2 regions of the Bradyrhizobium sp. LA2.1 genome follow, and region 2 is predicted to be linked to the other one. Evidence: predicted binding sites of a transcription regulator. Region 2 holds the regulator's gene; the other holds the start of a gene.
What was found. The regulator PhoB, encoded in region 2, activates phosphate uptake and scavenging genes when phosphate is short. The targets are predictions, from matches to a motif close to TGTCATNNANCTGTCAT.

Region 1: a site for PhoB is predicted at 1,744-1,760, ahead of ABIB95_RS17695 (DUF2278 family protein). Genes of this name have one in related genera too.

What each region holds. Positions count from the first base shown of each region.
Region 1 covers NZ_JBEPQI010000008.1:149,988-153,399, reverse strand. The annotation lists gene queC (7-cyano-7-deazaguanine synthase QueC) at 1-635, opposite strand, end outside; gene mazG (nucleoside triphosphate pyrophosphohydrolase) at 773-1,627, shown strand; gene ABIB95_RS17695 (DUF2278 family protein) at 1,822-2,844, shown strand; gene hflX (GTPase HflX) at 2,923-3,412, opposite strand, start outside.
Region 2 covers NZ_JBEPQI010000006.1:264,228-267,639, reverse strand. The annotation lists gene ABIB95_RS13895 (aspartate aminotransferase family protein) at 1-123, opposite strand, end outside; gene ABIB95_RS13890 (GcrA family cell cycle regulator) at 580-1,092, shown strand; gene phoB (phosphate regulon transcriptional regulator PhoB) at 1,329-2,036, opposite strand; gene phoU (phosphate signaling complex protein PhoU) at 2,052-2,768, opposite strand; gene pstB (phosphate ABC transporter ATP-binding protein PstB) at 2,780-3,412, opposite strand, start outside.

The DNA of each region.
Region 1 (3,412 bases), on a different contig from region 2:
TCATGCTGCGCGCCGCGTTCGCCGAGATAGCAGGTGTGCGAGTGCTCGCGGATGAGATCGACCAGTCCTGCGCCGCCGAGCTCGTGGGCGAGCTTCCACGTCGCCGCCTTGTCGATCCACATCAGCGGCGTATGCAGCTCGAATTGCCTGGCCATGCCGAGCGAAAGCGCGGCCTGCATGGCGCGGATGGTGTCGTCACGGCAATCGGGATAGCCGGAATAATCGGTCTCGCACATGCCGCCGACGATGTGGGTGATGCCGCGCCGGTAGGCGAGCGCCGCGGCAAACGTCAGGAACACCAGATTGCGGCCGGGCACGAACGTATTCGGCAGGCCGTCGGCGCCCATCGCGATGGCGACGTCGCGCGTCAGCGCCGTCTCAGACACGGCCGCCAGCGTCGGGATCGACAGCGTGTGGCTCTCGCCGAGCCTTGCGGCCCAGTCTGCGCGCAGACCCTTGATGCCGTCGAACAGCCGGTCGCGGCAGGCGAGCTCGATGGCGTGGCGCTGGCCATACTCGAAACCCAGTGTCTCCACGCGTGCAAAGCGGCTGAGCGCCCAGGCGAGGCAGGTGGTGGAATCCTGGCCGCCGGAAAACAGCACCAGGGCGGTTTGTGATGAAAATGCGTCACTCATGGCCCGCGCTTTAGCACTGCGGGCGCTCCTCGCCAATCTGCCGCCAATCGGTGGAAATCGGCCTGTTCCGCCGCGCCGCGCTGGGAACGGCGGGCCGCTTTTGGCATAAGGCTTTGGAGCCAGGAGACTGCCCCGCAATGACCCCTTCCCGCGACATTTCCCGTCTGATCGAGATCATGGCGGCGCTGCGCACGCCGGTGACCGGCTGCCCCTGGGACCTCGAGCAGAATTTCGCGACGATCGCGCCCTACACGATCGAGGAGGCCTATGAGGTGGTCGAGGCCATCAGCCGCGGCGATCTCGACGATCTGCGCGAGGAGCTCGGTGACCTCCTGCTCCAGGTCGTGTTTCACGCCCAGATGGCTTCAGAACAGAATGCCTTTACCTTCGGCGACGTCGTGGAGGCCATCACCCGCAAGATGATCCGGCGCCACCCTCATGTCTTCGCCGACAAGGACGGCAACCTCGCCTCCTCCCACGTCAAGGAGGTCTGGGACCGCATCAAGGCCGAGGAGAAAGCCGAACGTGCGGCTCGCCGGCCGCCGGAGGAAACGCCGACGCACAAGTCGTTACTCTCGGGCGTCAAGGCCGGTCAGCCCGCGCTGACGCGCGCGATGGAGCTCCAGCGCAAGGCCTCCACCGTCGGCTTCGACTGGAACGACCCGCGCGCGGTGCTGGCGAAAATCCGCGAAGAAGCCGACGAGATCGAGGCGGCGCTCGACCGCAACGACAGCGAGGGGCTGGCGGAGGAAACCGGCGATCTGATGTTCGCACTCGTCAATCTCGCCCGCCACGTCGACGCCGATCCGGAAGCCGCGCTACGCGCGACGAATGCAAAGTTCGAGCGGCGCTTCGCCTTCATCGAGCGCGCGCTTGAGGCGCAAGGGCGGACGCTCGAGCAGGCGTCGCTGGCGGAGATGGACGCGCTGTGGAACGCGGCGAAGAGTGAGGGGAAACCGGTATCAGAGACTCGCTCGCAGGCCCGCCGCTAGCGTTGTGGCCTGCTCCATCGGTGTACCCGCAAGGATCGAAGCGGTCACGAAGGAGATATAGGTCAGCATCTTTTCCCGAATGCAGCGAGGCGGTCATGGCGGATCGCAGTCAAGCCATGAAACCGTCACGACAAGCAGTCTAAAGTTGAGCAACGGAGCCCGCGCAGCCGAAAATCCCACCTCAGGTGAGTGCGATGCCATTAAAGCACTATTCGGTCCTCAAAGGACGCCCGATCGCGATGCGTTTCGGCACCGGCCAGTCGCCGCACTATCAAGTCCATGTCGTGGCCGACAACGCGGATTTCCGCATCGCCGTCAATGTGCAGTCAGCCGACGGAAGCGAAGTCGAGTTCCTGGTGCGATCGCACTTTGTCCATCCGATCACCGACCATCTCGCGGCGTTGCCGGAGGGCCTGCACCCGCAGCCGCCGAAGCCGGCCAGCATCGCGCTGGACTTCATTCGCGGCAATCTGATGCAGCCCCAGGAGTTGATCCCGCTGCCGCTGTCCGTGCCCGGACCCGACAATGACCTCAACGAGAAGCTCGACCAGTTCGTCCAGCGCGCGCTCTCAAACGAAAGCGCGATGGTGTACGCATTCGGTGAGACATGGGGGCCGGAAACGAAGGCGGACAATTTTTTCGGCTTCCGGCCGGGTCGCGGCATCCACGACATCCATATGAATCAGGGAAACCCAATCGGACGGTTCTCGGGCGACAACGGGCCATGGCAAGACGGCGGGCTGGTGTTCGAATTCCCGGATCAGAAGCTATGGACGGCGGTCTTCCTCAAATTCCAGACGCAGGCCTGGCACACCGACGACAAGACCGGTGACCCCATCGATCTCGGCGCGCCGACACAGCCGCCAGATCCGACCGCTCCTCCGACCGGGCAAATGCCTGACGGACTCGTGCGCATCATCGCAGCACTCGTCAATGCCTTGAAGACGCCCGAGCGGGAAGTCGTCACGCTGCTCAATACGGCCGATCGCGACATCGATCTCACCGGCTGGATGCTGGCCGACAAGCAGAAGAACAAAATGGCCCTGTCAGGGAAGATCGACGCCGGCGGCACGCTCGCCATCGTCGTGCAAAAGCCGATGGAATTGTCGAACCAGGGCGGCATCATTTCGCTGCTGGACGAGCGTGGGATCAAGATCCACGGCGTCGCCTATACCAAGGCGCAAGCGAAGAATCCGGGCCTGACCATTCCATTCTAGCGTTACGCGTCTCAACCCAGAAACGCGGATATGGTCGATATCGCACGCAGGCTGGTCGGGCGCACCGCGCCCTTCGGATCACGCCACGCGCGGCACGGCATCGAACCGGTTCACTACGATATCCCGCTTGGTCTCGTCGACCCGCACCGTCATGTCGAAGCGGCCGTCGTGCAGCTCTTTCGCCAGCACCTCCGCATTTCGATGCAGCCAGCTGATGCCGGCGCCGTCGGCGGCGTCGATGGAGAGATCGAGCGTGGTGCGTTTTGCGGCGAGCCGTTCCTCGATCGCGGCGAGCAGCGCGTCGATCCCCTCGCCTGACACGGCCGACACCAGCATCGCCGGGTGATCCTCCGGCCGGCGCGCGGCGATATTCAGAAGCTCTTCGCGCTTGTCAGGCTCGTAACGGTCGATCTTGTTCCAGACCTCGATGATGCGGCCGGAATCGTCGGGGTTGATGCCGAGCTGGCGCAGCACCGCGTCGACGTCGCTCTGCTGGGCCTCTGCATCCTCGTGCGAGATGTCGCGCACATGCAGGATGACGTCGGCTTCCAGCACCTCCTCCAGCGTG
Region 2 (3,412 bases):
CGAGGTGAAATCGAGATAGCGATCGCCATTGGTCGCAATCAGCCAGCAGCCTTCACCGCGCTCGAAACCGAGGTCGGACCTGGCGAAAACGGGGAGCAAATGCGGCGCTGCGCTGTTAGTCATGACGATCACTTGAATGTTGCGGACGGTGTGAGCGTGCATTGCGCAACGCACCATTGACCGGCCCGGAAAACGAAACGTGCCGCCTTTTAAGGGCGGCACGTGTGACTATCTTATGCCTGGTGAAACCGGTGTCAATGCCGCCCGGAAAGCCTCGCGAAACGCAAAATCCGTAGTCTTGCGGTGGCGATTTTGCGTATTTCCGCCACGGAACATGTGGAAGCGAGTCGGCGGACTCTTGCGCGTGAGTCACGCCATATTGTAGCGTTTGGCTTGTCAGATACGACATCTCGTGCAGCAGTTCTGATCCTCTAAGTCCTCATGTACCGGCGTAAGCGTTCGGGCGCATCTGGTGCGCCCGGCGAGCCTTAAGGGATTCTGGCGGCACGGGTTTTTCGAAGCTTAGGCATTCGCCGTGCGGCCGCCAGGATGGCAGGCGCCGGCGAAGGAAAGGGTGCAATGACCGTTTTGACCTGGTCGGATGATCGCGTCGAGCAGCTGAAAAAGCTCTGGGAGGCCGGACTTTCGGCCAGCCAGATCGCCGCTGAACTCGGCAATGTGACCCGCAATGCCGTAATCGGCAAAGTGCACCGGCTCGGCCTGTCGGGCCGCGCCAAGAGCCCTTCATCGGCAGCGCCGCGGCCGCGCAAGGCGCGTCCGGCGCAGCACATGATGCGGGTGACACGCCCGATCGCACGCGGCAACACCGCGCTGGCGCAGGCCTTCGAAGTCGAGGTCGAGGCCGAACCGGTCACCTACGACAACGTCGTGCCGATGAGCCAGCGGCTGTCGCTGCTGGAGCTGAACGAGGCGACCTGCCACTGGCCGGTCGGCGATCCCTCGAGCCCGGATTTCTTCTTCTGCGGCGGCAAGGCGCTCTCCGGCCTGCCCTACTGCGCCCAGCACTCGCGCGTGGCGTATCAGCCCGCGGCCGAGCGCCGGCGCGCGCCGGCGAAGCCGGGTCCGCGCTGAAGTCGTTCTGAGCTCAGACAAGGAGCCGTCACACGATGACGGCTCAGCAAATCCGATGTCGTCCCGGACAAGCGCGCCTCAAGCGCGCGCTGATCCGGACCCCCTAACCACCGCAAGATGTGGCTACGGGGACTCGGAGTTACCTTTTCGCACAATAATCACTCGCGGTGGGCGTCCTGGACCCGCGCTTACGCTTGTCCGGGACGACACCGAGAGATGGCCGCAGCTCACCGAGCTTACGCCTGCTCCGCCTTCGCAAAGCGATCGTCCAGTGCGTAGCCCGCGCCGCGGACGGTGCGGATCGGGTCCTGCTCGCGGCCGAGATTGAGCAGCTTGCGCAGGCGGCCGATATGGACGTCGACGGTGCGCTCGTCGATGTAGATGTCACGGCCCCAGACGCTGTCGAGCAGCTGCTCGCGCGAGAACACGCGGCCGGGATGCTCCAGGAAGAACTCCAGCAGGCGATATTCGGTCGGACCGAGATCGATCGGCCGGCCCGAGCGCGCCACGCGGCGCTTGTCGCGGTCGAGCTCGATGTCGCCATAGGCGAGCACGGTGGCGAGCCGCTCCGGGCTGGCGCGCCTGAGCAGGCCCTTCACGCGTGCCAGCAGCTCCGGCACCGAGAACGGCTTGACGATGTAGTCGTCGGCGCCGGTCGCAAGGCCCCGCACCCGCTCGCTCTCCTCGCCGCGCGCGGTGAGCATGATGATCGGGAGCTGCTTGGTCTCGGGCCGGGTGCGCAGCCGCCGGCACAGCTCGATGCCGGAGAGGCCCGGCAGCATCCAGTCGAGCACGATCAAATCGGGGATATGCTCCTTGAGGCGGGTGTCGGCATCGTCGCCGCGCATCACCGTCTCGACGTCATAGCCGTCGCCTTCGAGGTTGTAGCGGAGAAGCTCGGTGAGAGCTTCCTCGTCCTCAACCACCATAATGCGTGCGCCCATGGTGTTCGTCGCTCCTTAAGTGTTCGGGACCGTCGTGGCGAAAGTCGTCATGTCGCCCTTCGGCCGCTTGTCGGTGATCGCCTGGCCCTCGATCATGTAGAACACGGTCTCGGCGATGTTGGTGGCGTGGTCACCGATGCGCTCGATGTTCTTGGCGCAGAACATCAGGTGGATGCAGAACGAGATGTTGCGCGGATCCTCCATCATGTAGGTGAGGAGCTCGCGGAACAGCGAGGTGCAGATGGCGTCGACTTCCTCGTCGCCCTTCCACACCGCCATCGCCGCCGGCAGATCGTGCGCGGCATAGGCGTCCAGCACCGACTTGACCTGCTGCTGCACGAGATCGGTCATGTGCTCCAGGCCGCGGAACAGCTTGAGCGGATGGAAATCCGTCTCCAGCGCCGCGACGCGCTTGCCCATGTTCTTGGCGAGGTCGCCGATCCGCTCGAGATCGGTGGCGACGCGCATGGCGCCGACGATCTCGCGCAGATCCACCGCCATCGGCTGGCGGCGCGCGATGGTGAGAACGGCGCGCTCCTCGATCTTCTTCTGGAGCGCGTCGAGCTCGGTGTCGATGGTGACCACGCGCTGGCCGAGCGCGACGTCGCGGCGGATCAGCGCGTCGACGGAATCGACGATCATGCGCTCGGCGATGCCGCCCATCTCGGCGACCAGGCGCGTGAGCTCCTGGAGGTCGGTGTCGAAGGCCTTTGCGGTATGTTCAGAACCCATGTTCCGTCTCCTCAGCCGAACCGGCCGGTGATGTAATCCTGCGTGCGCCGGTCGGTCGGCGACGTGAAGATCTTGCTGGTGTCGTCGAACTCGATCAGCTCGCCGAGATACATGAAGGCGGTCTTGTCGGAGACGCGCGCCGCCTGCTGCATGTTGTGGGTGACGATCGCGATCGTGTAGTTCTCGGACAGTTCCTGGATCAGCTCCTCGACCTTGGCGGTCGAGATCGGGTCGAGCGCCGAGCAGGGCTCGTCGAACAAGATCACCTCGGGCCGCACCGCGACCGTGCGGGCGATGCAGAGGCGCTGCTGCTGGCCGCCGGAGAGCGACAGGCCGGAGGCGTTGAGCTTGTCCTTGACCTCGTTCCACAGCGCGCCGCCGCGCAGCGCCTTCTCGACGCGGTCGTCCATCTCGGACTTCGAGATCTTCTCGTAAAGGCGGATGCCGAAGGCGATGTTCTCGTAGATCGTCATCGGGAACGGCGTCGGCTTCTGGAACACCATGCCGACGCGGGCGCGCAGCAGATTGAGGTCCAGCTTGGGGTCGAGGACGTTGGTCTGGTCGAGCATGAGCTGACCGGTGACGCGCTGGCCCGGATAGAGGTCGTACATCCGATTGAAGATGCGCAGCAGGGTCGACTTGCC